4 regions of the Bradyrhizobium sp. Ken51 genome follow, and region 2 is predicted to be linked to each of the others. Evidence: predicted binding sites of a transcription regulator. Region 2 holds the regulator's gene; each other region holds the start of a gene.
The links. The regulator LexA, encoded in region 2, represses DNA repair genes until DNA is damaged. The targets are predictions, from matches to a motif close to TGTTCNNNNTGTGTTCNG.

Region 1 (7,975 bases), on a different contig from region 2:
AACGTCGGCATACGGCGTGGCCGGCGCACGGACATCGAGCACACGCACCCGCTGCCCACGGGCGCGGAGCGCTTCTACGAGATGATGTCCGATGAAGCCGCTGCCACCGGTAACCAGTACGAGAGCCATGCAGAAGGTTTGCTGTTTCGCGTCTAGAGCTATCGGGTTGAAAGAGAATTGGTCGGAACAGGCGCCAGAATCGCGGCAAGGTCGCGACGGAAGCCCAATGCAATGAATAATTTTGCCATGACAAACATCGGTCCAAGCAGAAAATGCGTGGGGTGGTCGACCATCGACGGCTGCCGCTCCTCGAAAACCTTGTGGCCGACGATCTGCGAAGCGACGCCAATTCCGATCAGCACCGCAAAAATCGACCACATCATGACGATCGAGACCTGATTGCCGATCGCGGTTGCGACCGAAAGCAGCACGATCATCGAGGCGAGGATGCCGAGCCCGATCCCGGCGTCCAGCATCAGCCAGTAGACCAGCACCGGCAGGGCAAGAATCACGGCGAGGCTCACCTCGATCCCGAACAGCGGGAAATGGACCAGCGTCAGCGGCAGCACGGCGCCGGTGAAGAGCAGGAGGATGCCGACCACGTGCATCGCGCAGTTCCAAGGATCGCGATGATATTCGACGTAGTCGGCCAGCTGGCGTTGAAAATAACTGGCCATCTCGGTCTCGTGCAGCATGGGGTCGGGAAGGGCGAAAAAAGCCTATAGCACCTGATAGGGCGGTGCACAAACCGGCGCGATTGTCGCGCGAAACCGCGCTGTTGCGCTGTGAGACAGGTCACAAAACGATCGGGACTTCAAAGGGTTCCGTCAGGGGTCGCGGCGCGTCCGCTCAGCGCTTCTTGGCGGGCTTTTTCGCCGCAGGCGCAGGTGTCGCAGCCGGATGCGCAGGCGCTTCCTCCGGTACCTTGGCGTAGGTCGCGATTTGCAACTGGCCGTTGACGGCCGAGCTTGGCCTGGCCCGGTCGAGAAACTGCTCCTCGCCGAGGCCGATCGGATGCAACCGCTTGGTCGAGATCTTGAACGTGTTCACCAGCACGTCGCGAATCGCGTCCGCCCGGCGCTGGCTCAGGATCGCGTTGGCCTCGCGCGTCTTCGCGTTGGATTCGACATGGCCGACGATCAGGAACGTGTAGGGCAGCAGCGAAGCATGGACCAGCGCGTCGGCGAGGCGGCCGACGGTCTGGTAGGAAGCCGGCTGGATGATCGGCGTGTCGGCGTCGAACTGGATCTGGGCGGTGAAGGTCGGCAAATTGACCAGATCAGGCGCGATCAGCGGCCGGTTCACCGGACCCGGATCATTCTTGATCCTGGCCTTGGCCCGCTCCATCACCTGCAGCTTCAGCGCGGGGAGATCGATCTCGGCGGGCTGTTCGAAATGGTTGAGCTTGCCGACGATGTCATCGCGGGTCGGCGGCGCCGTCTGCGCTTGGGCTGCGCTCGCGAGCAAAGCGAGGCCGAGCACGATGGATATTCCGGCGGTGAAAAGCCTGTTCGCTGGCATCACCGATACCCCGCGTCGTCGACGGCCTTCAGGCAGTTGTTGCTGATGCCCTTGGGGGTCGAGACCAGGCAGGGGACCGCCTTGCTGGTCTCCTTGGTCGAGCCGCCGCAGACCTTGACGATCTCGCGCTGGCAGGCGTTCGCCACCGTGACGCGGGCGGCGACGCGCTTCTGGATGGCATCGAAGGCGCCGAGATAGTCGCTCTGGCACTGCTGGGAGAGCACGTCGCGGTTGCGCGACAGGCACTCCTTCAGGCGGGTCGAATCCGGGTTAACGCCGCGGCAATTGGCGACGATTTCCGCACCGCAACTTTTCGCCAGCATCCCGATAGAATCGCCAAAGCTCATGGTCTCCGCCGCTGCAAGCGACGGCATAACCAATGCCAGTACGATCAGTGTGATGGAGCCCCGAACCATGGCCGCATCTGATACGGGGAAGTTCGCGGTGGTCAAGGGGCGTAGAAGGAAGAAACGGCAGCGTAACGCCACCGCCACACAGGGCAGGGGCCTCACGCCCGCTGCACAAAACTATCCACGACCTTCTTTTCCCCCGCCTTGTCGAAGGCGATGGTGAGCTTGTTGCCGTCGATCTTGGTGACGCGGCCATAGCCGAATTTCTGGTGGAAGACCCGGTCTGAGAGGGAGAATTCCGAGGTCGTGCCGGTGGATTTGGCCACCAGCTCGCCCTCGATCGTCAGCGGCCCGCGGCGGCGCGAGGAGAAGCTGCCGAAATCGGGCGAGGATGACTGGGACGAAAACGACGAGGCCTGTTCCTCGAAGCTGCCGCGGCCGCCATTGCCGCCCCCACCGCCGCCGCGATTGCGATTGGCCTGGGCGCGCTGCCAGCCCGGGGTCGAATAGGTGGAGCCGAACGCTTCCATGTCGTCGAAGCGGGAGGCGCCGTAGCCGCCGGTGCCGCCCCAGGCCGAGCCGCCCTTGGATTCCGTGATCTCGACATTGGCCGCCGGCAGTTCGTCGAGGAAGCGCGACGGGATCGTGGTCGACCAGGTGCCATGGATCCGGCGGTTGGTGGCAAAATAGATTTTCGCGCGGCGGCGGGCGCGGGTCAGGCCGACATGGCCGAGCCGGCGCTCTTCCTCGAGTCCGGCGCGGCCCTGTTCGTCCAGCGTGCGCTGGCTCGGAAACAGGCCTTCCTCCCAGCCGGGCAGGAACACGTTGTCGAATTCCAGGCCCTTGGCCGAATGCAGCGTCATCAGCGACACCGCGTCCTCATCGGCGCCGCTGTCGCGGTCCATCACCAGCGAGATGTGCTCCAAAAACCCTTGCAGATTCTCGAACTCCTCCATCGAGCGCACCAGCTCCTTGAGGTTTTCGAGCCGGCCCGCGGCGTCCGCCGAACGGTCCTTCTGCCACATCTCGGTGTAGCCGCTCTCGTCGAGCACGATCTGGGCGAGATCCGTGTGCGACGTGACCTCGCGCTGGGCGCGCCAGCGGTCGAACTGGGCGACGACGTCGCGCAAGGACCCGCGCGCCTTCGGCTTCAGCTCATCGGTCTCGACCACCGCGCGCGCCGCCTCGAACAGCGGAATGCGGCGCTTGCGGGCGTGGTCGTGCAGCATCTGCACGGTGGCGTCGCCCAAGCCGCGCTTGGGCGTGTTGACGATGCGCTCGAAGGCGAGATCGTCGGCCGGTGAATTGATGACGCGCAGATAAGCCAGCGCGTCGCGGATTTCGGCGCGCTCGTAGAAGCGCGGGCCGCCGATGACGCGATAGGGCAGGCCGAGCGTGACGAAGCGGTCTTCGAACTCGCGCATCTGGTAGGACGCGCGCACCAGGATCGCGATCTCGTTGAGCTTGTCGCCCTGGCGCTGGATCTGCTCGATCTCCTCGCCGATGCCGCGGGCTTCCTCTTCCGAATCCCACGAGCCTGTCACCGTGACCTTCTCGCCGTCATGGTCCTCGGTGCGCAGCGTCTTGCCGAGCCGGCCCTCGTTGTGGGCGATCAGGTGCGAGGCGGCGGCGAGGATGTGGCCGGTCGAACGGTAGTTGCGCTCGAGGCGGATGACCTTGGCGCCGGGGAAATCATGGTCGAAGCGCAGGATGTTGTCGACCTCCGCCCCGCGCCAGCCATAGATCGACTGGTCGTCGTCGCCGACGCAGCAGATGTTTTTGGTGGGGCCTACAGGGACAGCCGTCATTCCGGGATGCGCCGAAGGCGCAGACCCGGAATCTCGAGCTGAGGACTCATCTCCGGATTCCGGGTTCGGCTCTTCGAGCCGCCCCGGAATGACAGTGGGCGAGGTTGGCTTCGATGGCGCCTGCGACAGCAGCCGCAGCCACAGATACTGCGCGACGTTGGTGTCTTGATACTCATCGACCAGAATGAATTTGAAGCGCTGCTGGTACTGCCGCAGGATATCCGGGTGCTCGCGGAAGATGCGGATGTCCTCGAGCAGCAGATCGCCGAAATCGGCGGCGTTCAAAATCTTCAGCCGCTCCTGGTAGCTCGCATAGAGCTTGCCGCCCTTGCCGTTGGCGAAGACGGCGGCTTCGCCCGAGGGCACCTGCGACGGCGTCAGGCCGCGGTTCTTCCAGCCGTCGATCAGCCCGGCCAGCATGCGCGCGGGCCAGCGCTTGTCGTCGATGTTGTCGGCTTGCAGCAGCTGCTTCAGGAGCCGCACCTGATCGTCGACGTCGAGCACGGTGAAGTTCGACTTGAGCTGCGCCAGTTCGGCGTGGGTGCGCAGGATGCGTCCGCCGATGGAGTGGAAGGTGCCGAGCCACGGCATGCCTTCGACCGCATGGCCGAGCATCTGACCGAGCCGGTGCTTCATCTCGCGCGCGGCCTTGTTGGTGAAGGTCACCGACAGGATCTCGGAGGGGCGGGCGCGGCCCTGGCTCAGGATATGGGCGATGCGCGTGGTCAGCACGCGGGTCTTCCCGGTGCCGGCGCCGGCCAGCACCAGAACCGGGCCGTCCAGCGTCTCCACAGCCTCGCGCTGCTCCGGATTGAGCCCGGACAGGTATTGCGGGCCTACCGAGGCCCGCGCACGCGCGGCGATGCCGCCGGCCGCCGGCTGGTGGTCGGGGACGCTTTGGGACGTGATCTTGCTCGGCTCGGTCATGCGAATCATTTGCCCCACGTTGGCACCGCGGGGTGGTGAAAGGGGAGCCTTCTTAACAGGGATTGGTCCCTATATAGGGCCGCGGTCGGGGGTTTTCCACGTGCGCGGAAAGCCAATTTGTTCCTGCGGGTCAGGCGAATTTCCGGCACCAGCGGGCCGGAACCATTGTTCCGAGTTGGCGATTGGTTCTGCAAGTGAGGCGCGTCAGTCGCCGATCGCAGACAGACATCGAAACAGAGGTTCGGATCATGCTTAGCTGGGTTGTGACGTTTCTGGTTATCGCCTTGATCGCCGGTATCCTGGGCTTTGGCGGCCTCGCCGGCGCGTCAATCGAAATCGCCAAGATCATCTTCTTCATCGCGGTCGTGCTGTTCCTGGTCTCGGCCGTTGTTGGACTGGCCCGCGGCCGTAACAGGGTCTAGCGCGCTTACCGCTTCGAGGGCATCGCCACGTTGCGGCCGATGCCCTCGGGCCGCTGCGCGGCACTGTGGGCCTTGACCACCGCTGCAATGCGCTCGCTTATGTCTGGCGGAAAAGCCGCCACCTTTCGTGAGCCCATGTCGATGTGAAGCGACATGTTCTCCGACGTGGCTGACAGCCAACCCTCGGTCGCGTGCCGCAGCTCCTGGAATGTGTGCAGCCGCTTGTCGTCGGCTTCCAGCAGCCAGACCGAGACCTGCACGGGATCGCCGAGGTTGATTTCGCGCAAATACCGCACGTGGCATTCGGCGGTGAAGGTCGAGCCGCCCCGCTCTTTCATGTAGCCCGGCCCGATCCCGAGCGTCAGCCACATCTGGTCGATCGCGCGGTCGAACATCACGTTGTAATAAGCCATGTTGAGGTGGCCGTTGTAGTCGATCCATTGCGGCTCGATCTGCATGATCGAGGCGCGGAACGGCACGGCGTTGGTCGCTGTGGCGGCAGTCTCCGGCATATTTCCTTCCCCAGCTATGCGGCCGGTCGCTTGACTTGACCGGTGAGATGTCCTTTGCCACGGTTCGTCTCGTCGGGAGGAACGTCCGTGGGTACGACCATCACCAATAATCCGCCGCGGCCGGCACCGAAAGCCCTCGCGAGCGCGCTGGAGCAGCTTGCCGCACGGTTCGGCAACCGCCTCATCACGTCGCAAGCCGTCCGTGAGCAGCACGGCCATACCACCACATGGATCGTGAACCAGCCGCCGGACGGCGTGGTGATGGCGCAGGAGACCGCCGACATCCAGGACGTGGTGCGGATCTGCGCGAAAAACGGCGTGCCCGTCATCGCCTTCGGCACCGGCACCTCGCTCGAGGGCCAGGTCAACGCACCCGCCGGCGGAATCTGCATCGATCTGCGCGACATGAACAAGGTGCTCGCGGTGCATGCCGAGGACCTCGACTGCGTGATTCAGCCTGGGGTCACCCGCAAGGCGCTCAACGAGCATCTCCGCGATCAGGGCCTGTTCTTCCCGATCGACCCCGGCGCCGACGCCTCGCTCGGCGGCATGGCCTCGACCCGCGCCTCCGGCACCAACGCGGTGCGCTACGGCACCATGCGCGACAGTGTGCTGGCGCTGAAAGTGGTCCGCGGCGACGGCGAGATCATCACGACCGGCACGCGTGCGAAGAAATCATCCGCCGGCTACGACCTGACGCATCTGTTCGTCGGCGCCGAGGGCACGCTCGGCATCATCTCCGAATTGACCATCCGCCTGCGCGGCATCCCCGATACGATCGCGGCCGGTGCGGTGTCGTTCGAGACCGTGCATGGGGCGTGTCAGGCCGTGATCCTGGCGATCCAGACAGGCATTCCCGTGGCGCGCATCGAGTTGCTCAACGCCGCGCAGGTGCGGGCTTGCAACGCCTATTCGAAGTTGACCCTGCCGGAAACGCCGCTGCTGCTGATGGAATTCCACGGCAGCGAGATCGAGGTCGCCGAGCAGTCCAAGGCCTTCGCCGAGATCGCCGGGGAGTACGGCGGCGGCGATTTCTCCTGGACCACCAAGCCGGAGGATCGCACAAAACTGTGGCAGGCGCGGCACGACGCCTACTGGTCGGTCAAGGCGCTGCGGCCCGGCGACAGCATCGGCGTGGTCGCGACCGACGTCTGCGTGCCGATCTCGCGGCTTGCCGAATGCGTCGGCGAGACCGAGGAAGATCTCAAGCGTCTCAACCTGTTGTCGCCGATCGTCGGCCATGTCGGCGACGGCAATTTCCACTGTTCGCTGGTCTGCGACACCAACGATGCCGACGAGATGGCGCGTGGCGAGGAGTTCATGCATCGGCTGGTCGAGCGCGCGCAGGCGATGGACGGCACCTGCACCGGCGAGCACGGCATAGGCCAGGGCAAGCAGAAATATCTTGCGGCAGAACTCGGCCCCGAGGCGATCGAGGCGATGCGGGCGCTGAAAAAGGCGCTCGATCCGCAGAACATCTTCAATCCCGGCAAGATCGTACCGGAGGCGTAGCGCGCGGCGTGGCCGCCGTTTATGCTCGCTCCCTCACCACGGAGCAGGCAATGCAGTGGTTCGCGCGCAAGACGCGTCAGGACATCTGGGACGAAGCGATCGAACGGCCGCTCGGCGATATCGAGGCCGCCGAGCGCATCCGTGCGATCTGTGACGCCGCTGCGGCGAGCGCGGCAGGGTCCGCGCGCAACGACAAGCGCGACAGCGAGCGCTACGAACGCGCGGCGAAAGTCGCGATGGAAATCGCGATGAAGATATCGGATGGACTGATGCGCGACGACGCAGTCCGTCGCATCATCGATCTCTGCATGAAGGCGAACGACCTCAAGACGGCGCAGATCCTGTTCCGCGCGATCCATGCCAGCTGGGTCCGTGAAACCGTGCAGCGCGATCACCCGACATTGGTGCAGTGAGCGCAGTTATTTCGCCAGCTTGCGCACGGCCTCGTCGACGCTGTGGAAGACGTTCTCCCGGGGCAACGCCTCGAACAGCCTGAACCGCTCGAACGCGTCCTGCGCACGCACCGATTCCAGCCGGGCCAGCGCGACCGTGATGCCCTGTTCGCTGCACGCCCTGAACATTTCGAGCAGGATCTGCGCGGCGGTAAAGTCGATCTCGACCATGCCGCTCGCCTCCAGCACCAGCAACTGCGGCGGCGTCGTGCCGAGCACCTTGGCTACGTCGCTGCGGAAGCCCGGCGCATTCAGAAAGGACAGCGGCGCCTGCAGCCCGATCACGGCGACGCCGGCGATTCGCTCGCCGGCGATGTGCGGATGCGCCGGCCACCAGATCGTGGTGCCCGGCACGCGCTCGAACTCGACCAGCCGCGCGCGCGTCGTGCTCCAGATGCCGTGGAGCAGCGACAGCACGATGCCGAGGAACGCACCCTGCTGGATCGGCAGCACGATGATCAGCGCGGCGGT
Region 2 (7,975 bases):
GTTCAGGCGGTGAGGGCGAGAGGCACGAGCCGCCCCTGGTTACCGACCGGCGCCGGCGAGGGTGATTTCGACGGCAGCCTTGCGCCTAAGACGACCGCGCCCCGCACCAAGGACGCAACGCCGGCGGAGACCGACTTGCAGGCCGACGATTGATCGGATCGGTTACAAGTACCAGGCCAGCACGGCGTCGAGCCTGGAATTGCCGATGACCGGCAGGGCCACCATCCGGCTCAGTCCGGCTGTGCAGGCTTCGAAACCGGCGACCGAGCCGTCATGCGCGAGCTCATTGTTGAGCGCGGGCATGCCGGTCGCCCAGGCCCCGCCGATGCTGCCTTCGCCTCTGGCAATGGATTTTTCCGCATAGAGCGCGGCAAGGTCGGTCTGCGCGCTGCAATCGCCGGCGCGGAACACCAGTGCCGAGTGGGTCTCGTTCGGGATCCAGATCTCGAAGCGTCGCGCAATCGGCGTGGCCTGCGCGGAGAGGAATGTCAGGACCCAGGTCTGGTCCGTGCCGGTCCGATAGGGCACGCCGACGCCGCAATTGATCCCGACCTTGGCTGCGTCCTCCCAGCGCAGAAAACTCCTGGCGTCGTGCAGGTCCTTGATGATCAGCGGCAGCCCCGCCTTCCAGGTGCGGCCAGGCAGGCCAAAGCCGCGAGGAAATTTAGTGTGGCGGGAGTTGAATTCGAACATGTCGGCGGTGCCACAATAGCCATCGACGAGCCCCATCTCGTGGGAGGCATCTGGGTCGTTGTGCCAAAGCTCGATCGCCCCGACATGCGCTTCGTCGTCGCCGCAGAATAGCACCATGACGGCTTGCAGGAATTCACCCGCAAACACCGGCACCGCGACGCCGCAGGTGAGGCCGGCCGCGAGCGCCTGATCGGTCCGTTTGAAATAGGAGTTGGCGAATTTGGTGAGGATCACGGGGTGGCCCGCGGCCCAAGCCTTGCCCGGAAGTCCCTCGTCATACCCGAAGTGCAGCTCTTCGCTGACGGCCTTGAACGCGGACAGCCCTTCGTCGTAGAGGCCGCCACCAAACTCCAGCCGCATGCGCGTCCGATCGGGCACCCAGAGTTCAACGACGCGAAGGAAGGTTTTCATCGAGCGTGTCCGCCGTCTCAAGCCCTGACAGCATCGGTCATTTGGCTGCGAAGCGGACGTTCAAACTTCAGGCAGGGCGGCTCAAACTTCGTGCGGCGGAGAGGTGCAACGGCTTGGTCCATCCGATTGGATTTCGCGGACGCAAGCCACACCATCTCGCCGGCCGCGGCCGGCGATGGCAATTCAATCCTGACCCCCGACCTCGTAGCCGGAGGCGGCTGTGTCAGCCGATCGGCAGGTGCGTGACGGTCGGCTGCCGGTCGGCGATAATCTGCACCTTGTGCTCGCGCTCGGCGACCGACTGAGTTACCGGCAGCTGCAGCACGGTCGCGCGCTGGCCTTCGACGAGCTGCGTCACCAGCACATATTTACCGTCGGGGAATTCGATCGCGTCATGATGGCGGTCGGGAATGTGCGGATCCATCTTGCCGAACTTACCCACGCGGGAATTGATCGTGCGTGTCCAGATCCAGCGATTGTCGTAGCGGACGTCGTCGGCGAAGGCGAGCTCCGTTCCTGGCAGCAGGCAGACGGCAACAGACGGATCGGCTGCGGAGGCGAAGCCGCGCGTCGAGGTGCCGCGGAAGCTTGTCGTGACGATCGTCTCGCCGACTTCGGCGGGGCGCGACGCGACGGCATGCAGGCTGTAGTCACACATCGGGTGCTCCTCATGCTGGGATAGCTACCCGCGTCTCTTATCGAGGCGCAGGCCTCTATCAGAGTGGAAGCACGAACGCTCTGCTTGGTTATGGGCAAATCTGCGGCTGGCTTCTGCAAGCCGCGATCACATTATCTTTCCCGAATTCAATAGGAACAAAGCCCGTTGCGATGCATTCGGGAGGCGCATGCGCGAATATTGCCGGCTTGGCTGCAGCGGTCGAACTTGATCGCTGGCCGGTGTTTCCTCGAACACTTGAGCCGCGAAGCGGTGCTGTTTGAAGCCGTGCTGTTTCGTTGGCGTCGTGAGGAGCCAGCCCCGGAGGAGGGGCCGGATAGTCTGTGCAGAACCAGAACGACTATCCAGCCGGAGCGGACGATGATCCGCTCCAATCTCTGACCGGCGATGCCGGTGGAAGCGCGCGAGGCGCCAAGCACTTCCGGTATGAAGCACTTCCGGTATCAGTACTTCCGGTAAAGCCCGATCAGCTTGCCCTGAATCTTCACCCGGTTGGGCGGCAGGATGCGGACCTCATAGGCCGCGTTGGCGGGCTCGAGCGCGATCGATGCACCGCGACGGCGGAAGCGCTTCAGCGTCGCTTCCTCGTCGTCGATCAGCGCCACCACGATGTCGCCGGTATCGGCGCTCTCGTTGCGCTGGATCAGTGCCATGTCGCCGTCAAGAATGCCGGCCTCGACCATGGAATCGCCGCGCACTTCGAGCGCGTAATGCTCGCCCGAGCCGAGCATGTCAGGCGGTACGCTGATGGTATGGCTGCGGGTCTGCAACGCCTCGATCGGCGTGCCGGCCGCGATGCGGCCCATCACCGGCACCGCAACGGGACGCTCGCCCTCGTCAGCCGGCAGGCTGGAGCTCGCACGCACCTTGCCGAGATTGCCCTCGATGACGCTCGGCGTGAAGCCGCGCCGGCTGCCTGCGGCTGCCTGGAGCTCCGGCAGCTTAATGACTTCAATCGCACGGGCGCGGTTGGGCAGGCGTCGGATGAAGCCACGCTCCTCGAGCGCCGTGATCAGGCGATGGATGCCCGACTTCGAGCGCAGGTCGAGCGCATCCTTCATCTCGTCGAAGGAAGGCGGCACGCCACTTTCCTTCAGACGTTCACTGATGAACCGCAGAAGCTCGTATTGTTTGCGCGTTAACATCTCGACCAAAGTCCCCCGGTTGATGTCGTCCGATTCCGAGACGCTGAATTCGGCTATATGCCGCTACATGCTCGAAACAAATCATGAACGGACACTATATGTTCGATACATGTTCCGCAACTGCTTAATTTACCGTGAACAGAGCAAAGTTCGCGGAACGCGCGTTGCCGAGGCGCTCAGACGGGGAGCCGCAATACTTCGCAAGCCGTGCCGGCTTCGGCCTTCGGCGCAAACGGAGCGCGCACGAGAAGTACCTGTGCTGCAGCGAGATTCGCAAGCAGCGAAGAATCCTGATGGTTGACGGGAAGAACGACGCGTGTGCCGTCGTCACGCTCCTCCAGATGCGCGCGCAGATAGTCCTCGCGCTGGTCGTTGGCGCCGACGTCGCGGCCGAGCACGGCGCTTTCACGGCGATGGTGAATCACAGAACGGCCAGACAGGGCGCGAATCAGAGGCACCAGGAACAGGAAAGCGCACACGTAGGACGACACGGGATTGCCCGGCAGGCCGATCACACCCATTGTGCCGAGCCGACCGTGCATCATCGGCTTGCCTGGCCGCATCGCGATTTTCCAGAACGCCATCGCGATGCCTTCGTCCCTCAGTGCCTGCTGGACCAGATCGTGGTCGCCGACCGATGCGCCGCCGGTCGTGATCAGGATGTCGGCGCCGCTCTCGCGGGCGCGGCGGATGCCGGCGGTGGTGGCCTCCAGCGTGTCGGCGGCAATACCGAGGTCGATGGTCTCGGCGCCCTCCCTGCGGGCGAGTGCGTGCAGGGCGTAGCCGTTGGAATAGACGATCTGGCCGTGACCGGGCGTGGTGCCCGGCATCACCAGCTCGTCGCCGGTGGCGAGAATCGCGACCTTCGGACGCCTGAAAACGGCAAGGTGCGGATGGTTCATCCCGGCGGCGAGCGCGAGGTCGCGCTCGGTGAGACGGCTTCCCTTGCGCAGGAGCACGTCGCCCTCGCGGAAATCGACGCCGGCGGGACGGATGTGCCGTCCGGCGATCGCGGCTTCCTTGATCGTGATACGCTTGCCGGCGGCGACCGTGTCCTCCTGGATCACGACGGCGTCCGCGCCACCGGGAACGACGCCGCCGGTGAAGATCCGCACGGCCTCGCCGGCGCCGACCGTCCCCGCGAACGGTCGGCCTGCCGCGACTTCGCCGATGACGGTGAGCTCCGAATCGATCGTCGCGGCATCGGCCGCGCGCACCGCGTAGCCGTCCATCGCGGACATCGCCTGCGGCGGCTGCGTACGTCGCGCCGCGACGTCACGCGCGAGCACGCGATGGTAGGCCTCGTCGAGGGAAATCATGTCTTCCGGCAGCGGCTCTGCACCCGCCAGCACTGCGGCAAGCGCGTCAGAAACCGGCATCAAGGCCACGGCGAAAACTCCTGCTCGGCACGTTCGGGCGAATGTTCCGCAAGTCTTCTAGCCGAGCGCGGGCGCGGAGGCAAAAACGGCTGAACGGGCGCAGTCATTCCCGCCGCTTCATGTTGTTCCGGAAGCCGGGATCAAGCGCGTCGCGCCATGATCCGAAGGAGGTTACAGATCGGCAGGATAGTGGTCATGGTAAGACGAGAACGACGTGCGCCCCCCGGCCTGTATCGATCAGCTCCCTGCCTGCCCGGGAGTTACGTCGGGCGCCTTGGGTCCTTGATCCTTGTCGGGTAGCGGATCGGCTTGGGATTTCAGGTCGGCGGCCTTGCTCACAAGCTTGGCGGAAAGGTCCGAATCTGAAGTTGTCCTGGCGAATTCAAGAAGAAGAGAGGCTTGCTTGGTGAGGTAGGTTTTGCCCAGCACGATGATGCATCCGTCCGTAGAAGTCCCAACGGACTCTAAGAGTCCGGAAGGCGGTATTCCGTTCCCGGAACTCTGTACAAAAATGCACAAAGTGATCGGGTTCCTCAATTCCTTCAAAATTGGTCCCGTCGGGCCGTGCCGCCGTGGGTTTCGCGACAAGGGCTCCTCGTCAAATGCCCAATGCCTTCAATGCGTTCCCGACGTCACGCGGCGAAGTCACATGCACGGCCGTCAAGCCGCGCGCCCGCGCTCCCTCGATGTTTTCGGCAAGATCGTCGAAGAACACGATGCGCCCGGCGGGTACGCCGATCGCTGCAACGACGTGGTCGAAGGCCTCCGCATCCGGTTTGCGCAAGCCGATGCTGGACGACAAATAGAGCTCGCGGAAATGGCCGAGGAGGTCGGCATATTCCCTTGAGAAATGGTCCACGTGCGGCCGGTTGGTATTGGAGAAAGCGTAGAGCGGCATCTGCTTCGCTGCCCGCGGCAGCAGCTCGGCGATGTCAGGCATTTCGCCGGCGAAAATCGCGTTCCAGCCTTCCAGGAACTGCGCGTCCGAAATGCCGATTCCGAGCGAGGCTCGCAATGAGGCGAAATAGTCCTCATCGCTGATCTTCCCCATCTCGTGCAACCGATAGGCTTCGCTGTCCCGCACATAGCGCGCGACGAGGGATTCGGGCTTGCAGCCGGCATGTCCCGACCAGCAGGCGATGGCCTTGGAGAAATCGATATCGAGCACCACGCGGCCGAGATCGAACAGAAGCGCATCCGCGCTGCCGGGAGAGAGCGATGTCACCTGCACCCTTTCATTCAGTATCGATATGGCTCGTGGTCGAACAGCGGAAACGCGCTGAACACGCTGGGCGCGTTGGTTGCGGTCGCCTGATGAAGGCAGGATTTGTTGACCTCGGCGAACGAGGTTGCACCCAAGAGGCCGAGGCAGCGCAGCACTTCGTCCTCGAGCAGCTCCAGCATGCGCGCCACGCCGGCTTCGCCGGCCGCCGCCAGCGCCCAGCATTGCAGCCGGCCGATGCCGACGAGGTCGGCGCCCGCCGCGATCGCCTTGACGATGTCGGTGCCGCGACAGACACCGCCATCGACCATGATCTTGGCGCGGCCGTTCACGGCGTCGACAATCTCGGGCAGAACATGCATGGCGCCGCGACCGTGATCGAGCTGACGGCCGCCATGGTTGGAGACGTAAATCCATTCGACGCCGTGATCGATCGCGATCAGCGCGTCCTCCGGCGTCGCGATGCCTTTGAGGATCAGCGGGATCTTGAACTTGTCCTTGATCATCTTCACCGTCCGCCACTCCAGACCCTTCTGGTAATCGCCGCCGGTGGCGCGCAGGCGGCTCTCGCGAACGTAGCGCTTGGCGATGTCACGTTCGCGACGGCTGTAATGAGCGGTGTCGACGGTCAGGCAGAAGGCGGCATAGGCATTCTTCTCGGCCCGGCTGACGACGTCGGCGACGAACGCGTCGTCGCCGCGCACATAGAGCTGGTAGAGGCGCAGGGCGTCGGGCGCAGCTTCGGCGGTCTTTTCGAGGCCGGGCTCGGACACCGAACTGAGCATGTGCGCTGCACCGAAAGTGCCGCAGGCGCGCGCTACGCTCGCCGCACCATCCGGGTCGAAGATCTCGAGCGCGCCGACGGGGGCGAGCACCACCGGCAGGCGCATCTTGCGGCCGAACTGCTCGACCGAACCTGTGACCTTGCGGACATCGCGCAGCACGCGCGGGCGGAAGGCGATCTCGTCCAGCGCCATGCGGTTGCGACGCATCGTGGTCTCGGTCTCGGCTGCGCCGACGATATAATCCCAGGCATTCTGGTTGAGGTTGGAACGCGCTTTCCGGATGAATTCATGCAGATTCTGGAACGGCTCGGTGCTGGCGCCGAGCTCGACGTTCCTTTCCGCTTGGATGCGGGGTGCTTCGTTCATTGTTATCCTCCCGAGAATTTGAAGCCTTACCTCATCGCCTAACCCGTCCGCGTCGCCAAAACCATCCTAAAATGGCATGGCTGCAAGGCGTGGGCCGGCCGGCCGTCCCGCTGCGCTCATACCGGGTCCTGCAACGTTGCCGAAAGTTTAGGTCCGGACGAAGGGATTTTTACGGGGTACCCGCCGGCGTGGCATCCCGGCCTTGAAGAAACCGGAATGGTATTGTGAGAAGCAGGCTGGATCGCCATTTGGATGGCGGCTCCCCAGCCCCACCGAACCGCGAAGCAAAAAGGCCAGCCTATCCATGCGGAAAACCCTGCTGTTTCCACTGGGCGCGCTCACTGGAGCGTGTCTGACCCTTTTGGTAGCCAGTCCGCATGGCGGCGTATGGGCGGCACGGGCGGCAGCGAGGGCGGATGACGCCTATTCCAAACTCAATTTGTTCGGCGAAGTGTTCGAGCGGGTGAAGGCGAGCTATGTCGAGAAGCCCGACAATGCCAAGCTGATCGAAGGCGCGATCACCGGCATGGTGACCTCGCTCGATCCGCACTCGCGCTACATGAACGACAAGGCCTGGACCGAGATGCAGGAGACCACCTCCGGCGAGTTCGGCGGGCTCGGTATCGAGGTCACGATGGAGGAGGGGCTGGTCAAGGTCGTCTCGCCGATCGACGACACGCCGGCGTCCAAGGCCGGCATCATGTCGGGCGACCTCATCAGCAAGATCGATGGCGATGCCGTGCAGGGCATGACGCTCGAGCAGGCCGTCAACAAGATGAAGGGGCCGGTCGAGACCCAGACCAAGCTCACGATCGTGCGCAAGGGGGCCGACGCCCCGCTCGACGTCGCGATCAAGCGCGAGATCATCCATGTGCGCCCAGTGCGCTTCCACGTCGAGAATGGCGATATCGGCTATATCCGCGTCACCTCGTTCAACGAGCAGACCACCGATGGCCTGAAGAAGGCGATCGCATCGATCTCCAAGGACGTTCCGCCGGAGAAGCTGGTGGGCTACGTGATGGACCTGCGCAACAATCCGGGCGGATTGCTCGACCAGGCCGTGTCGGTGTCGAGCGCGTTCCTGCAGCGTGGCGAGGTCGTCTCGACCCGCGGCCGCAATCCGGAAGAGACCCAGCGCTTCACCGCGCATGGTGGCGACCTCACCAAGGGCAAGCCGCTGGTGGTTCTGGTCAATGGCGGCTCGGCCTCGGCCTCGGAGATCGTGGCCGGCGCGCTGCATGACCACAAGCGCGCCACGCTGATCGGTACGCGCTCGTTCGGCAAGGGCTCGGTGCAGA
Region 3 (7,975 bases), on a different contig from region 2:
GCGAATGGGTGTAGATAACGGTGGCCACCGCGTTGGCGGTGTCGTGGAAGCCGTTGACGAATTCGAAGCCGAGCGCGATCAGGAGCGCGACAAACAAGAGGATGTAGGGCAGGTAGCTCGTGACACGCGTGCCGGTCGCATCGACATCCGAATAGATGCTGTAGGCCACATAGAGCAGGCCCGCGGCGAGGATGCCGAAGAACAGGATCATCGTGAGCGGGTTGAAGCCCTTGTCGAGATTTGGCCGCGAGGCCGGCTGGATCGGCGCGGGATCGGCTACTGCGCGGTCGAATGCTACATCGGTCATGTCAGGACGCCCCTTAACTTTCAGGTAAGGGTATTGTCCGCGATGGATTTGAAGGCTGGATGACAAGCAGCGGTTGAAAGCCGATTTCCGCCGCTATTTACGCCGCCCGCGCGGCTTTCTTCTGCAAACCGGCGACGATCTTCAGGTCTTCGACAAAGCGCTGATATTCCAGCACCTTGGCTTCCGGATCGGGCAACCGTAGCAGATAGGACGGGTGCACCGTCACCAGCGCCTTGTGACCGTCAGGAAGATCGATCAGCCGGCCGCGGGTCTTGCCGATCGGGGTGATCTTGCCGAACACGCTCTGCGCGGCGGTCGCGCCCATCGCTACGATGAGATCGGGCTGGATGACGGAGACTTCCCGCTCATACCACTGTCGGCAGGCCTTTATCTCCGGCGTATTCGGCTTCTGATGCAGGCGGATTTTGCCGCGCGGCACGAATTTGAAGTGTTTCACCGCGTTGGTGACATAGACCTTCTTGCGGTCGACGCCGGCCTCCTGCAGTGCCCGGTCGAGCATCTGGCCGGCCGGACCGACGAAGGGATGGCCGGCGAGGTCTTCCTTGTCGCCGGGCTGTTCGCCGACCAGCATGATATTGGCGGATTTCGGACCTTCGCCGAACACGGTCTGGGTCGCGTCCTTGTAGAGATGGCAGGCGCGGCAGTGGGCGGCCTCCTCGCGGAGCGCTTCGAGATCGTCGGTAGCGGTCTTGCGTTTCATCGGAGCCTCCGGCCGCTTTTGAGGCTTGTGCGGATCGGTTGCGGCATTGGCGATCATGGCGCCGGTCATGCGTTCGGCATCCTCGATCAGAGGCTTAATGATCGAAGCCTCGGGCAGGTTCCTCCAATATTTCTTCGGCATCTCCGTTTGCATCGCCTTCACCTTCAGGCGGGCCGGATTGAAGATGCTGGCATAGTAGCGCCGCCAGGTTTCCTCCAGCCGGTCTTCGCTCGGCGCCTCGCTCTTGCTGACGCCTGATGTGAACGAGAGCGCATGGCCATCCCAATGCGCGCACAGATCCGGCGTCAGGATCGACCAGGGCATGTCGGCAAAGCGCTTGGCGAAGAACGGCGCGGCGAGCTCGACGATATGATGCTCCGGCTCGAACCACGCAACGTAGTGGGCTTCGCGTTCCCTGCCGATCTCGCGGAAGCGCACGAAGGCATGCATCTTGTGCTCGTCGCGGTAGATCGCCTTTGCCATGACCGTGACTTGCGCGACATCGGCATCGGTCGCGACCTCGATGAGGTCGTGATTGTCCTTCAGCCGAAACAGCAGGCGATAGAGGATGGCGAAACGCTCGGGATCGCGATGCAGGATCGCGGCCTTGGCGAGCTCGACGAATTTTGCAGGCACGTTGAAGGTGCCGTCGCCACCGGCCGGCAGCGGAGACGGCGAGGGCGGCGCGAACAGCTCCGCTTCGCCGCCCCGCACGGCCCAGGTGATGTCGGCCGGCTTCATTTGGTGAAGCACGAGGCTACGCGCGGCTTTGCGCCAGCCATCGAAATCGGTTTCGTTCTCGAGGGTGATGTACTGCATCAGAAGCCAAATCCCAGTTGTGTTGCCTTCGGCTTGAACCGTTCGATCAGCCGTGCCTCGTCGAGACGATGCGGCGTGGGCCGGTGATCGCTGAGGACGATGAACGGCAGCGCTTTATTCCGGGGCACATGCAGCCGCGCGAGATCGGCGACGCGGATCGTGGTCGTGCGGCGCGCCGCGATGATGCGCTCGACCGCTTTGGTGCCGAAGCCTGGCACGCGCAACAATTCCTCGCGGCTGGCGCGGTTGACGTCGAGCGGGAAGCGGTCGCGGTGGCGCAGCGCCCAGGCGAGTTTTGGATCGATGTCGAGCGGCAGCATCGCGCTGTCGTCGATGATCTCGCCGACGTCGAAGCCGTAGAACCGCATCAGCCAGTCGGCCTGGTAGAGACGGTGCTCGCGCAGCAAGGGCGGCGCGCGCAGAGGCAGCGCGCGGCTGGCGTCGGGGATCGGGCTGAACGCGGAATAATAGACGCGCCTCAGCCGGTATGAACCGTAGAGATTGGCGCTGGTGTGAAGGATGGTGTGGTCGGAGGCCGCGTCGGCGCCGACGATCATCTGCGTGCTTTGGCCAGCCGGCGCGAAGCGCTGCGGCTTGGCTTTCGTCTTCGCGCTGCGGCTTTCCTCGGCCTCGTCCAGCTTCAGCCGCAGCCGGCCCATGGTACGGCGGATCGCGCGCACGTCCTTCTCGGGCGCGAATTGCTGCAGGCTCGTCTCCTGCGGCATTTCGATGTTGATGGAGAGACGGTCGGCATATTTGCCGGCCTCGGAGATCAATGCATCGTCAGCCTCGGGGATCGTCTTGAGATGGATGTAGCCGCGGAAGTGATGCTCCTCCCGTAGTTTGCGCGCGACGCTCACCACCTGCTCCATGGTGTAGTCGGGGTTGCGGATGATGCCGGAGGAGAGAAACAGCCCTTCGATGTAATTGCGCCGGTAAAAGTCGAGCGTCAGCTTGACCACTTCGTCGATGGTGAAGCGGGCACGCGGCACGTTGGAGGAGGCCCTGTTGACGCAATAGAGGCAGTCGTAATTGCAGGCGTTGGTCAGCAGCACCTTGAGCAGCGAGATACAGCGGCCGTCCGGCGCGTAGGAATGGCAGATACCCATGCCGGGCGCGGTCGAGCCCATGCCCTTGCCGTCGCTGGAAGCCCGCCGCTCGGTGCCGCTGGAGGCGCAGGACGCATCATACTTGGCAGCGTCCGCCAGGATTTCCAGCTTGCGTTGCACGTCCATATTGGAATCCCTTTGATTCAGCTCATGAATCCCGAGGCCCGCCAATTCGATTGACTCCCGGGGCGTCGTTAGCTTTATATTAGAACATATCATGAACAAATGAGCTAGCCGCTGGTTCTCTTTTTGAGAGCCACCGGCAATCACCCTTGAGGAGCGGCGTATATGAGCGGCGCACGAACAAGCGCGCTTGCAGCCTTGCGCGGCCAGATCGAGCGCATCGAGATGGCGGAGGTCGTGCATCATCGCGACCGCGTCGCGCTGGGCCACCGCGAGGCCGACAGCGCGCTGAAGGGCGGGCTCGCGCGCGCGGCAATCCACGAGGTGTTTTGCGAGGGACGTCAGGGCGCGGCCGCGACGGGCTTTGTCACCGGACTTGCGGGGCGCGTGACGACACGCAAGCCGCTGCTGTGGGTGCGGCAGGATTTTTCAGAAATTGAAACCGGCGCGCTGTCGATGAGCGGGCTCGCCGAGATCGGCCTCGATCCGCGCCGCATGGTGATGGTGCGCGCCGCCGACGTGGAGAGTGCACTGCGCACGTCGGCCGATGCGCTCGCCTGCGACGCGCTGGGCGCCGTCGTGCTCGAGCTCTGGGGTGAGACCAGGCAGTTCGATCTCGTGGCGAGCCGCAAGCTGACACTGGCTGCGCAGTCTTCGGGCGTGACTGGCCTGTTGCTGCGGATGGCCGCGCAACCTTTGCCCTCGACCGCCGAGACCAGATGGATGCTTCGCGCGGCGCATTCGCCGCCGGGGGCGGTGTGGAGTGCCTGGGGCGCGCCGCGCTTCGATGCCGAGCTCCTGCGCAATCGTCATGGCCCGTGCGGCCGGTGGATCATGGAATGGAAATGTGATGAGTGCCAGTTCTCTGAATCGTCGGCGTGTTCTCAGCCTGTGGCTGCCGCGCCTGCCCATCGATCGGATCCAGCGGTTCTTCGGCAACGTCGGGCTGGGTAGAACCAATGATCCGAGCATTGTCGTCATCAAGGACAGCAACGCGCTGGTGATCCATGCGCTGGACGAGGCCGCCGAGCGCCTCGGTCTGTATATCGGCCAGCCCCTGGCCAATGCCCGGGCGATGTGTCCGGATCTAAAGGTGTTCGACGCCGATGCCGTGGCCGATGCCAAGACGATTAGCGACATCGCCGACTGGTGCGACCGCTTCACGCCGCTGGTGGCGCTCGATCCGCCGCACGGGCTGTTCCTCGACATCACCGGCTGCGCGCATCTGTTCGGCGGCGAGGCTGCGCTGTTGCAAACCCTTGTCCGTGCCCTCGACCGCCAGGGCTTTGCCGTCAGCGCGGCGATCGCCGGCACCTCGGTCTGCGCGCGTACGCTGACGCGGCAATCTTCAGGGACCATCGTTGCCGATGGTGGGGAGGCGGCGGCAATCAGCCGATTTCCGGTGTCCGCGCTTGGTGCGGGTGAGGCCATCAGCACCGGCCTGCGACGCGCCGGCCTGAAAACCATCGGCGATGTCGCCTCGCGCACGCCGAGCGAAATCACGGCGCGGTTCGGCGCGCGGTTCTCCACGCTGCTCGCGCATGCGCTGGGGCAGGGCGATGCGCCGATCAATCCACGAAAGCCGCTGCCCGATTACATCGTGGAGAAACGCTTTGCCGAGCCGATCGCGACCGACACCATGATCGCGATGACGCTGTCGCGCCTCGCGGACACGTTGATCGCGTCGATGGAGAAGCAGGGCAAGGGCGCGCGACGGCTGGAGGCCACCTTCTTCCGTACCGACGGCGCGGTGCGTGCGATCATGGTCGAGACCGGACGTCCCGTGACGCAAAGCAAAGTCATCGACCGGCTGTTCCGCGAGCGTCTCGATGCGCTTGCCGATCCGCTCGATCCCGGCTTCGGCTTCGACATGGTGCGGCTGTCGGCAAGCCGCACCGAGATCGTGGTGCAAGAGCAGCGCGATCTCGACGCCCATGTCCACGACAATGATGAGCTTGCCGCGCTGATCGACCGCATCGCCGCGCGCATCGGCGGAAAGCGCGTCGTCGTGCATCTGCCTGAGGATACCCATATCCCCGAATGTGCGGTGCTGGCCGCGCCGGCACAACATCATCTCGCCGTGGCCATGCAGGCCGAATGGCCTGCGCGCACCGAGACCGAGCCGCCATTGCGTCCGTTGCGGCTGTTCGACAAGCCTGAGCCGATCAATGTGCCGTTCGCGACCGTGCCCGACGGGCCGCCGCATCAATTCACCTGGCGTCGCGCGCTGCATGCGGTGGTGCGGGTGGAAGGCCCCGAGCGCATCGCCATGGAATGGTGGCGGCAGGACGGCAAGCAACTGACGCGGGACTATTTCCGTATCGAGGATGCCGAGGGCCTTCGCTTCTGGATCTTTCGCGACGGTCTTTACGAGGGGGAGTGCTTCGACGGCGACGGCAAGCCCGTTCCTCCCGGTTGGTATGTGCACGGTCTCTTCGCATGAACACGCCCGCCTATGCCGAGATCGGCATCACCACGAATTTCTCCTTCCTGCGCGGCGGCTCGGATCCGCGCGCCTATGTGCATCAGGCCAGCATCCTCGGCATTCCCGCGATCGGTATCGCCGACCACAACACGCTCGCCGGCGTGGTGCGGGCCTACAAGGAGCTCGACAATGACGAGGTGCTGCACAAGCCAAAACTGCTGATCGGCACGCGCATCGTCTTCATCGATGGTACGCCCGATATTCTGGTCTATCCGCGCGACCGCGCCGCCTATGGCCGGCTGTGTCAGCTTCTCACCAGGGGCAAGCGCGGCGACGACATCACGCGGATCGCGAAGGGCGAATGCCATCTCACCTTCGCCGACCTCCTTGCGTTTTCCGAAGGCCAGCTCCTGATCCTGACGCTGCCGCATCGCTTCGATACGGCGCAAGCGCAGGACACCCTCGCCAAGCTGAAGGCAAGTCGCGCCGAGGGCGTGTGGCTGGCGGCGAGCCTGGTCTATCGCGGCGACGACCGCCGTCGCCTCGCGCAGCTCGATGATCTCGCCGCAAAAGCAAAAGTGCCGCTGCTCGCGACCAACGAGGTGCTCTATCACCATCCCGCGCGCCGTCTCCTCCAGGACGTGCTGACCTGCATCCGGGAGAAAACCACGATCGAGGCAGTCGGCCGGAAGCTGGAAGCCAATGCAGAGCGGTTTCTGAAGACGCCCAGGGAGATGGCGCGGCTGTTCCGCGATTTTCCCGAGGCTATCGCGGAGACCATGCGCTTTACGGACAAGATCACCTTCTCGCTCGATCAGCTCAAATACCAGTATCCGGATGAGCCGGTGCCGCCGGGGAAGACCGCGCAAGGGCATCTGGAGGATCTGACCTGGGCCGGTGTCGACAAATATTTCGGCGGCAAGATCGACGACAAGCTGCGCGCCACCCTGAAGAAAGAACTCGCGTTGATCGCCGAGCTGAAATACGCGCATTACTTTCTCACCGTGCACGACATCGTGCATTACGCGCGCAGCCAGAACATTTTGTGCCAGGGGCGGGGATCGGCGGCGAATTCGGCGGTCTGTTACGTGCTCGGCATCACCTCGGTCGACCCGACCAAGGTCGATCTGCTGTTTGAGCGCTTCATCTCCAAGGAGCGGCTGGAGCCGCCCGACATCGACGTTGATTTCGAGCATTCGCGGCGCGAGGAGGTGATGCAATATGTCTATCGCCGTTACGGTCGCCATCGCGCCGCGATCATCGCCACCGTCATTCATTATCGCCCGCGCAGCGCCATCCGCGACGTCGGCAAGGCGCTGGGCCTGACCGAGGACGTCACCGCCGCACTCGCCGACACCGTCTGGGGAAGCTGGGGCAAGGGCCTCAACGACATGCAGGTCAGGCAGGCCGGCCTCGATCCGCAAAATTCCATGATCAACCTCGCGGTCGAGCTCGCGACCGAGCTGATCGAATTCCCGCGCCATCTGTCCCAGCATGTCGGCGGCTATGTGCTCACGCAAGACCGGCTCGACACCTATGTGCCGATCGGAAATGCCGCGATGGATGATCGCACCTTCATCGAATGGGACAAGGACGATATCGACGCGCTCAGCATGATGAAGGTCGACGTGCTCGCGCTGGGCATGCTGACCTGCATCCGCAAGTGCTTTGATCTGATCGAGCAGCACAAGGGCGAACGCTGGATGCTGGCGAGCGTCCCGCAGGATGATTCCAAAGTCTACGACATGCTGTGCGACGGGGAATCGCTCGGCGTGTTCCAGGTCGAGAGTCGCGCGCAGATGAACATGTTGCCCCGGCTGAGGCCACGGACCTTCTATGATCTCGTGATCGAGGTCGCGATCGTGCGGCCGGGCCCGATCCAGGGCGACATGGTGCATCCCTATTTGCGGCGGCGGAACGGCTTGGAAAAAGTGAATTATCCATCGCCGTCACCGGAGCATGGCGACAAGGACGAGCTCTACAGAGTGCTGCACAAGACACTCGGCGTGCCCTTGTTCCAGGAACAGGCGATGCGGATCGCGATCGAAGCCGCGAAGTTCACGGCCGAGGAGGCCAACGGCCTGCGCCGTGCGATGGCAACGTTCCGCAATGTCGGCACCATCGGCAAGTTCGAAGACAAGATGATCGGCAACATGATCGCGCGCGGCTATGCGCCTGATTTTGCCAGAAACTGTTTCGAACAGATCAAGGGCTTTGGCAGTTACGGTTTTCCGGAGAGCCATGCCGCAAGCTTCGCGCAGCTTGTCTATATCTCCTCATGGCTGAAGCATTACCATCCTGATGCATTCTGCTGCGGCCTTCTGAACTCGCAGCCGATGGGCTTTTACGCCCCGGCGCAGATCGTCAGCGACGCCCGCAAGAACGGCGTCGAGGTGCGCGACATCGACGTGTCCCACAGCTTTGCGCAGAATACGCTGGAAGAAGGACGTGGCAAATATTGCGCCGTGCGC
Region 4 (7,975 bases), on a different contig from region 2:
GGGACCAGCAGAGCGAGATCGAATTTGTCCCGCCCAGTGCTAGCCCACCCGGCGGCATGCATGTTAAGCGGGGCGCATGACCGATGCTCTCTCGATTGCCCGCGATCTCATCCGCTGCCCCTCGGTAACTCCGGCCGATGCCGGTGCGCTGGGTGTGCTCGAACATGTCCTCAACGCGGCAGGCTTCACATGCCACCGCGTCACCTTCAGCGAGCCCGGCACCGCCGACGTCGACAATCTCTATGCGCGGATCGGCACTGACGGGCCGCACATCACCTTCGCCGGCCACACCGACGTGGTGCCGCCGGGCGACGAAAGCGCCTGGAGCGTCGGCGCGTTCTCCGGCGAGGTGAAGGACGGCTTTCTGCACGGCCGCGGCGCGGTCGACATGAAAGGCGGCATCGCCTGCTCGGTTGCCGCGGTGCTGGAGCATCTCGCCGCGAACGACGGCAAGCCGCGCGCGGACGGACAGGGCTCGATCTCGTTCCTGATCACCGGCGACGAGGAAGACGTCTCCATCAACGGCACCATCAAGCTGCTGAAGTGGGCGGCGGAGCGCGGCGAGAAATTCGACCATTGCGTGCTCGGCGAGCCCTCCAATGTCGAGACCCTCGGCGACACCATCAAGGTCGGCCGCCGCGGCTCGCAATCCGGCACGCTGTACGTCGACGGCGTGCAGGGCCACGTCGCCTATCCGCACCGCGCCGCCAATCCGGTGCCTGATATCTCGCGGCTGATCGTGGCCATCTCGGACGAGCCGCTCGACCATGGCAGCGCGCAATTCCAGGCTTCCAATCTCGAATTCACCTCGGTCGACGTCGGCAACACCGCCAACAACGTCATCCCGGGACAGGCCCGCGCAAAGTTCAACATCCGCTACAACGACAACCACACCCAGGCGAGCCTGCGCGAGCTGGTCGAGACGCGGCTGACAAAAGCCTGCGGCAACCGCATCCGCGCCCGCATCGTCTGGGAGCCCTCGAACTCGAACGTGTTCGTGACCAAGCCCGGCCCGTTCACCGAACTCGCGGTGTCCGCGATCGAGGAGGTGACGGGCCGCAAGCCGGAGCTGTCGACCTCAGGCGGCACCTCGGATGCGCGCTTCATCTCGAGCTATTGCCCGGTGATCGAATTCGGCCTGGTCGGCCAGACCATGCACCAGGTCGACGAACGCGTACCGGTGGGGGATCTGGATCAGCTGACGAAGGTGTATCGCGGGATCTTGGCGAGGTATTTTGGGTAGGCTCTTCTGCCCGCCCAAACTCCGCTGTCATCGCCCGACTTGATCGGGCGATCCAGTATTCCAGAGACGGCAGCGACTGAGCCGAGAGGCCGCGGCGTACTGGATGCCCCGGTCAAGCCGGGGCATGACAGTGGTGGATGTAGCGAGAGCGCGCGCCCTCACCCCAATCAATAATCCACCTGCATCAGATACAGCCCGTCCGGCGGGGCGACGATGCCGCAGGCGGCGCGGTTGCGGGCTGCGAGCGCGGCCGAGAGATCGTCGGCGGTCCAGCGGCCTTCGCCGACCCACATCAGCGACCCCACCATCGAGCGCACCTGGCTGTGCAGGAACGAGCGCGCCGAAGTGAGAATCGTGATCTCGCGCCCGTCGCGCAGCACGTCGAGCTGATCGAGCGTCTTCTCCGGCGACCTGGCCTGGCACTCGGTGTCGCGGAAGGTGGTGAAATCGTGCTTGCCGAGCAGGCGCTGTGCCGCCGCATGCATCGCATCGGCGTCGAGCCGGCGCGGCACGCGCCAGGCGTGGCCGGCATCGAGCGCGAGATTGGCGCGGGTGTTGACGATGCGGTAGCGGTAGTGGCGCTTCACGGCCGAGAAGCGCGCCTCGAACGTTTCAGGCACGATGTCCGCTTCGAGCACCGCCACCGGATGCGGACGCAGATGCGCGTTCAAGCCGTCGCGAAAACGGCCCGGCGGAAACTGCTTGTCGATATCGACATGCGCGACCTGGCCGCGCGCGTGCACGCCGGCATCGGTGCGGCCCGCACCGTGCACACGCGCATCCGCGCCGGTCATCGCCTTGACGGCAGCCTCCAAAGCGCCTTGCACCGAGGGCAGCGTCTCCTGCACCTGCCAGCCGAAGAACGGCGCGCCGTCATATTCGATGATGAGCTTGTAGCGGGGCATCAGGCCAGCCGCATCGGCGGCTTGAGCGGCACGCCGCGCAGGAAGTCCGCGGCCTGCATGCGTGCCTTGCCTTCGCGCTGAAGCTCGATAAGGCGGATTGCGCCATCGCCGCAGGCGATGGTGAGGTGATCGTCGAGCACCTCGCCGGGTGCGCCCGCGCCTTTTGCCAGCTCGCAGCGCAGGATCTTCACCCGCGCATTCTCAAGCTCGGCCCAGGCGCCGGGAAACGGCGACAGGCCGTGGATATGGCGCAGCACCTTGCGCGCGGGCCTGGTCCAGTCGATCCGCGCTTCGGCCTTGTCGATCTTGGCGGCATAGGTGACGCCGTCCTCGCTCTGCTTTTTGAGCTGGAGCCCGCCGCGGTCGAGCGCGGCCATGGCGCGCACCATCAGATCGGCACCGAGCCGGGACAGACGATCGTGCAGATCCGCCGCGGTCATGTTGTCCGTGATCGCGAGCCGTTCCGCCATGGCGACGTCGCCGGTGTCGAGGCCAACATCCATCTTCATCACCATCACGCCGCTCTCGGCATCGCCGGCCATGATTGCGCGGTTGATGGGAGCGGCACCGCGCCAGCGTGGCAGCAGCGAGGCGTGCAGATTGTAGCAGCCGAGCTTTGGCGCATCGAGGATCACCTGCGGCAGGATCATGCCATAGGCGACGACGACCGCCGCATCGGCGTCGAAGGCACGAAATTCTTCCAGCGCCTCCGGCGTTTTCAACGTCTTCGGCGTCAGCACGGGAATGCCAAGCTTTCGCGCGGCCTCTTCCACCGGGGTCGGCTGCAATTGCAGGCCGCGGCGGCCGCCGGGCTTCGGCGCGCGCGTATACACGGCCGCGATCTCGTGGCCATGCGCGACGAGCTCGAGCAGCGTCGGCACGGAGAAATCGGGCGTGCCCATGAAGATCAGGCGGAGGGGCATGTGGCGGCGCTCGGTAAGGCTTGTTTCTCCGTCATGCCCGGGCTTGTCCCGGGCATCCACGGTCTTGGCGACAAAGCAAGCAAGGCGTGGATGGCCGGGTCAAGCCCGGCCATGACGGTGAGAAAGAACCTACTCACTCCGCGCGCTTGGCGGCTTTCTCGAACTTCTTCAGCACGCGGTCGCGCTTGAGCTTTGACAGATAGTCGACGAACAGCACGCCGTTGAGATGGTCGATCTCGTGCTGGATGCAGGTGGCGTAGAGGCCTTCAGCATCCTCCTCGTGCACCTTGCCGTCGAGATCCATGTAGCGCACCCGCACCTTCGCGGGGCGCTCGACCTCCTCGTAATATTCGGGGATCGACAGGCAGCCTTCCTCGTAGACCGACAGGTCCTCCGAGGAGGCGATGATTTCCGGATTGATGAAGACGCGCGGCTCGGGCTTGGTCTCGCCGTCCTGATCGGGCTTGGCGAGGTCCATGGTGATCAGCCGCAACGGCTGCGCGATCTGGATCGCCGCGAGCCCGATGCCGGGCGCGTCATACATGGTCTCGAACATGTCGTCGGCAAGCTTGCGGATCTCCGGCGTGACCTTCTCGATCGGCTTGGAGACCAGACGCAGCTGCTTGTCGGGCAGGATGATGATTTCTCTGAGGGCCATGGCCGCGATTTAAGCCGCGCGTTCGATGCGGTCAATCCGGCCGGGAACCCTGTTAACCCTCCACTAACCATAAAACTTCGGGTTTCGTTAACCATAAAAATTAACAGGGCGTTTACCATAAATGTTCGCTATTCGTTCGTGCCCCCAAGCGAATCGGCTAGAAGCAGGGGCATGAACGAGATCATTTTCATGCTCGGCGACTGGCCGGTGCGCACCGTGGACGCGCTGATCGGCTTCGGCGCCCTGGTCCTCATCCTGATGGTGGTGATCGCAGTCGTGATCGCGCGCTCCGGGCGGCGCGGCGCGGAACTCGCGATGGCCAACGCGATCCGCGCCGACGAACTCGAGGAGCGCATCAGCCAGATGTTGCATGCCCAGAGCGAGGCTTCGGGGCGCGTCGACGCCATGACCCAGACGCTGGCCGGCCGCCAGGCCGACATGGCACGCGCGGTCAACGAGCGGCTGGATTCGGTGACCCACCGGGTCGGCCAATCCATGGAGCACACCACCCGCAACACCATGGAGAGCCTGCGCGCGCTGCACGAGCGGCTCGGCATCATCGACAGCGCGCACAAGAACCTCACCGACCTCACCACACAGGTGACGACCCTGCGCGACGTGCTCGCCAACAAGCAGTCGCGCGGCGCCTTCGGTCAGGCGCGGATGGAGGCGATCGTCCAGGACGGTCTGCCGAAGGGCGCCTACGAGTTCCAGTTCACGCTTTCGACCGGCAAGCGCCCGGACTGCGTCGTGTTCCTGCCCGACCAGCGGCCACTCTGCATCGACGCGAAATTTCCGCTGGAAGCGATGACCGCGCTGCATGACGCGCGCACCGACGAGGAAAAGAGGATCGCCACGCAGCGGCTGCGCGGCGACGTCATGAAGCATGTCAGCGACATTGCCGAAAAATATCTCGTCGCCGGCGAGACCCAGGACATGGCGCTGATGTTCGTGCCGTCGGAATCGGTCTACGCTGAGATCCATGACGGTTTCGACGACGTGATCCAGAAGGCGTATCGCGCCCGCGTCGTGCTGGTGTCGCCGTCGCTACTGATGCTGGCGATCCAGGTGATGCAGCAGATCATGAAGGACGCGCGCATGCGCGATGCCGCCGACCAGATCCGCACCGAAGTGATCAAGCTCGGCGACGACCTCGGCCGCCTGCGCGACCGCGTGCTGAAATTGCAGAAGCACTTTGCCGACGCCAACGAGGACGTGCGGCAGGTGCTGATCTCCGCCGACAAGATCGAGAAGCGCGCCGGACGCATCGAAGAACTCGATTTCAGCAAGAGCGATGCACCGGAAGCGCCGCATCTCGTGGCCACCGGTGCTGCCGAGTTGTTCCCGAGGAAGCTTCAGGCGGGGGAGTAGAATATAGAACACACTGTCGTCGCCCGGCTTGACCGGGCGACCCAGTATCCCAGAGGCGGCAGATGGGCGGGCGCTGCTACTACGTGTACATTCTCGCCAGCAAGATGGGCGGCACGCTTTACATTGGCGTAACGAACGATCTCATCCGCCGTGTGGCCGAACACGAATTGCAGTTAGTCGAGAGCTTCACGAAGGAATATGACGTTGTGAAGCTAGTCTATTTCGAGCAATTCGATGATCCCGAGAATGCGATAAAACGCGAGAAGCGCCTGAAAAAATGGAAGCGCGCCTGGAAGATTGCGCTGATCGAGAAGGATAATCCTGATTGGAACGATCTCTATGCGGGGATCGCGGGTCCTCCATAACTCCCGCCTCTGGGATACTGGGTCGCCCGGTCAAGCCGGGCGACGACACCTCACTTGTGGCGGCCAGAATCTGCTAACACCCTGCCATGACCGCACCCGACGCGACCTCCCCTGCCGGCTCCGGCACGGCCCCCACCTCCTGGCGTGACAGCCTTGCCGTTTACCTGCAACCGCGGGTGCTGATCGTGCTGTTCCTCGGCTTCTCGTCCGGGCTGCCGCTGGCGTTGTCGGGCTCGACACTGCTGGTGTGGATGCGGGAATCCGGCGTCGATCTCAAGACCATCGGGCTGTTTGCGCTGGTCGGCACGCCCTACACGCTGAAATTCCTGTGGGCGCCGCTGGTGGATGCGATGCATGTTCCGCTGTTCACGCGCGCGTTCGGGCGGCGACGCGGCTGGTTGCTGTTCTCGCAATTGCTGCTGATCGTCGCCATCCTGCTGCTGGCGCTGACCGATCCCGCGCGCTCGCCGTTCTATGTCGCGCTCGGCGCCTTGCTGGTGGCGACGGCCTCGTCGACGCAGGACATCGTGGTCGACGCCTTCCGGGTCGAGAGCCTGCCGGAGAGCGAGCAGGCCGCCGGGATGGCGTCCTATGTCGCGGCCTATCGCATCGGCATGCTGGTCTCGACCGCCGGCGCGCTGTTCATCGTCTCGGGCTTCGAGAGCACCGGCATCACCCGCACCTCGGCCTGGATGTGGGGCTATGTGGTGATGGCGGCGATGGTGCTGATCGGGACGATCACAGCGCTGGTCGCGACCGAGCCGGAGCAGTCGGTGCGGGCGGAAGCCGCGACGCAGACGCAGACCGCGTTCGCGCGCGTGCTGCACGCGGCGATCGGCGCCTTCTCCGAATTCCTGACGCGCAAAGACGCGCTCGCCGCGCTCGCCTTCGTCGTGCTGTTCAAATTCACCGACGCCTTCTCCGGCACGATGACCGCGCCGTTCGTGATCGACCTCGGCTTCTCCCGCAACGACTACGCGGCGATCGTGAAGGGCGTGGGCCTCGCTGCGACGCTGATCGGCGGTTTTGCCGGCGGCTTCGTCGCGCGGCGCTATTCGCTTGCGAGCAGCCTCTGGATCGGCGGCGTGGTGCAGGCGCTCGCGAACCTCTCCTTCTCCTGGCTGGCCTTCGTCGGTACCAGCCAATGGGCGCTCGCCTTCGCCATCACCTGTGAGAACTTCACCAGCGCCATCGGCACGGTGATCTTCGTCGCCTATCTTTCGGCGCTCTGCCAGAACCCGCTGCACACGGCGACGCAATATGCGCTGCTCACCGCACTTGCCGCGGTGGGGCGGACCTATCTCTCGTCAGGCGCCGGCTTCGTGGCTGATACCACCGGTTGGCCGCTGTTCTTCGTGATCTGCATGCTGGTGGCGATCCCGAGCCTGGTGCTGCTGGCCTGGCTGCAGAAGCGCGGACATTTCGAGACGCTGGGGCCGGTAAGGGTTTGACACCACTGCTGTCATGCCCCGCGAAGGCGGGGCATCCAGTATTCCAGAGAAAGATGTGACTGACCGAGAAGCCGCGGCGTACTGGATCGCCCGGTCAAGCCGGGCGATGACACCGCAAGCGCGGTGAGGACATCGCGTGTGCCCCTACTGCTTCTTGATCAGGCTCCACTTCGTGATCACGGCTTCGCTCATCTGGCCCGGATCGCTGGCGCAGGCGATCTCGTCGACCTTGACCGAGATCTCCTTGCCGGCGAACGTCTTCAGCTGTGCGGCCTGCGCGTCGCCGCTCGGAACGAGCTGGAAGGTTTCGGGGCCGGTCTCGAGATTGCACAGCCCGCTCGGCGGCGGCAGCCGGCGCGGCTCGGAGGTGATCTGGTAGGTCGCAACCCGCTTGCCGACGTTCTTGACGTCGCGCACCTTCATCGTGTTCAGCTCGCCCGACAGCACCTCGCCGGCATTGATCGGCTTGCCGGGCTTCGACGGCGGCGGAGCCCCGTCGTCCTGCTGCGCGGAGACGGCCGGCGTGGCCAGCATCGTCAGCGTTGCGACCAAAGCCCATCGTGTGGCGAAAAGTTTCGTCATGTCGTCTGTTCCGTAAGTCTGGATGGCTAGAACAGGGTGCGCTGCCGCATCGCGGCCGATAGCGTACCTTCATCGAGATAATCAAGCTCGCCGCCGACCGGCACACCATGGGCGAGCCGGGTTACTTTTACGTTGGCGTCCTGAAGCAGGTCGGTGATGTAGTGTGCGGTGGTCTGGCCGTCGACGGTGGCATTCAGCGCCAGGATGACCTCATGCACCTGTGCCTCATGCGCGCGCGCGACCAGCGCCTCGATGGTGAGGTCCTGCGGGCCGACGCCGTCGAGCGGCGACAATGTCGCGCCCAGCACGTGATAGCGCCCTTGAGTGGCATTAGCCCGCTCCAGCGCCCAGAGATCGGCAACGTCGGCGACGACCACGATGATCGAGGGATCGCGCCTCGGATCGGTGCAGACCGTGCAGGGACTTTGCGTGTCGATGTTGCCGCAGGTCTTGCAGACCTGGACCTTGTCGAGCGCG

Region 1: AC0L27_RS11700 (ATP-dependent helicase) is a predicted target of LexA. The motif match lies at 4,780-4,797, and genes of this name have one in related genera.
Region 3: AC0L27_RS01540 (ImuA family protein) is a predicted target of LexA. The motif match lies at 3,163-3,180, and genes of this name have one in related genera.
Region 4: AC0L27_RS36175 (DNA recombination protein RmuC) is a predicted target of LexA. The motif match lies at 3,852-3,869, and genes of this name have one in related genera.

The regions. Positions count from the first base shown of each region.
Region 1 is NZ_JBVVPB010000005.1:113,972-121,946, forward strand. It holds gene AC0L27_RS11680 (NAD-dependent epimerase/dehydratase family protein) at 1-129, opposite strand, end outside; gene AC0L27_RS11685 (Mpo1 family 2-hydroxy fatty acid dioxygenase) at 159-695, opposite strand; gene AC0L27_RS11690 (OmpA family protein) at 850-1,521, opposite strand; gene AC0L27_RS11695 (hypothetical protein) at 1,521-1,937, opposite strand; gene AC0L27_RS11700 (ATP-dependent helicase) at 2,030-4,615, opposite strand; gene AC0L27_RS11705 (DUF1328 domain-containing protein) at 4,855-5,028, shown strand; gene AC0L27_RS11710 (thioesterase family protein) at 5,034-5,540, opposite strand; gene AC0L27_RS11715 (FAD-binding oxidoreductase) at 5,628-7,052, shown strand; gene AC0L27_RS11720 (hypothetical protein) at 7,103-7,465, shown strand; gene AC0L27_RS11725 (SulP family inorganic anion transporter) at 7,472-7,975, opposite strand, start outside.
Region 2 is NZ_JBVVPB010000034.1:47,582-55,556, reverse strand. It holds partial or broken gene AC0L27_RS34860 (ComEC/Rec2 family competence protein) at 1-153, shown strand, start outside; gene AC0L27_RS34855 (GAF domain-containing protein) at 163-1,104, opposite strand; gene AC0L27_RS34850 (hypothetical protein) at 1,328-1,762, opposite strand; gene lexA (transcriptional repressor LexA) at 2,224-2,925, opposite strand; gene AC0L27_RS34840 (molybdopterin molybdotransferase MoeA) at 3,102-4,313, opposite strand; gene AC0L27_RS34835 (hypothetical protein) at 4,542-4,733, opposite strand; gene AC0L27_RS34830 (HAD family hydrolase) at 4,903-5,535, opposite strand; gene AC0L27_RS34825 (alpha-hydroxy acid oxidase) at 5,544-6,677, opposite strand; gene AC0L27_RS34820 (S41 family peptidase) at 6,982-7,975, shown strand, end outside.
Region 3 is NZ_JBVVPB010000001.1:344,856-352,830, reverse strand. It holds gene AC0L27_RS01555 (inorganic phosphate transporter) at 1-307, opposite strand, end outside; gene AC0L27_RS01550 (UdgX family uracil-DNA binding protein) at 405-1,847, opposite strand; gene AC0L27_RS01545 (putative DNA modification/repair radical SAM protein) at 1,847-3,082, opposite strand; gene AC0L27_RS01540 (ImuA family protein) at 3,245-4,033, shown strand; gene AC0L27_RS01535 (Y-family DNA polymerase) at 3,930-5,522, shown strand; gene AC0L27_RS01530 (error-prone DNA polymerase) at 5,519-7,975, shown strand, end outside.
Region 4 is NZ_JBVVPB010000039.1:27,243-35,217, forward strand. It holds gene AC0L27_RS36150 (DUF805 domain-containing protein) at 1-80, shown strand, start outside; gene dapE (succinyl-diaminopimelate desuccinylase) at 77-1,243, shown strand; gene truA (tRNA pseudouridine(38-40) synthase TruA) at 1,411-2,148, opposite strand; gene fmt (methionyl-tRNA formyltransferase) at 2,148-3,071, opposite strand; gene def (peptide deformylase) at 3,205-3,729, opposite strand; gene AC0L27_RS36175 (DNA recombination protein RmuC) at 3,901-5,100, shown strand; gene AC0L27_RS36180 (GIY-YIG nuclease family protein) at 5,163-5,465, shown strand; gene AC0L27_RS36185 (AmpG family muropeptide MFS transporter) at 5,552-6,916, shown strand; gene AC0L27_RS36190 (hypothetical protein) at 7,061-7,498, opposite strand; gene recR (recombination mediator RecR) at 7,525-7,975, opposite strand, start outside.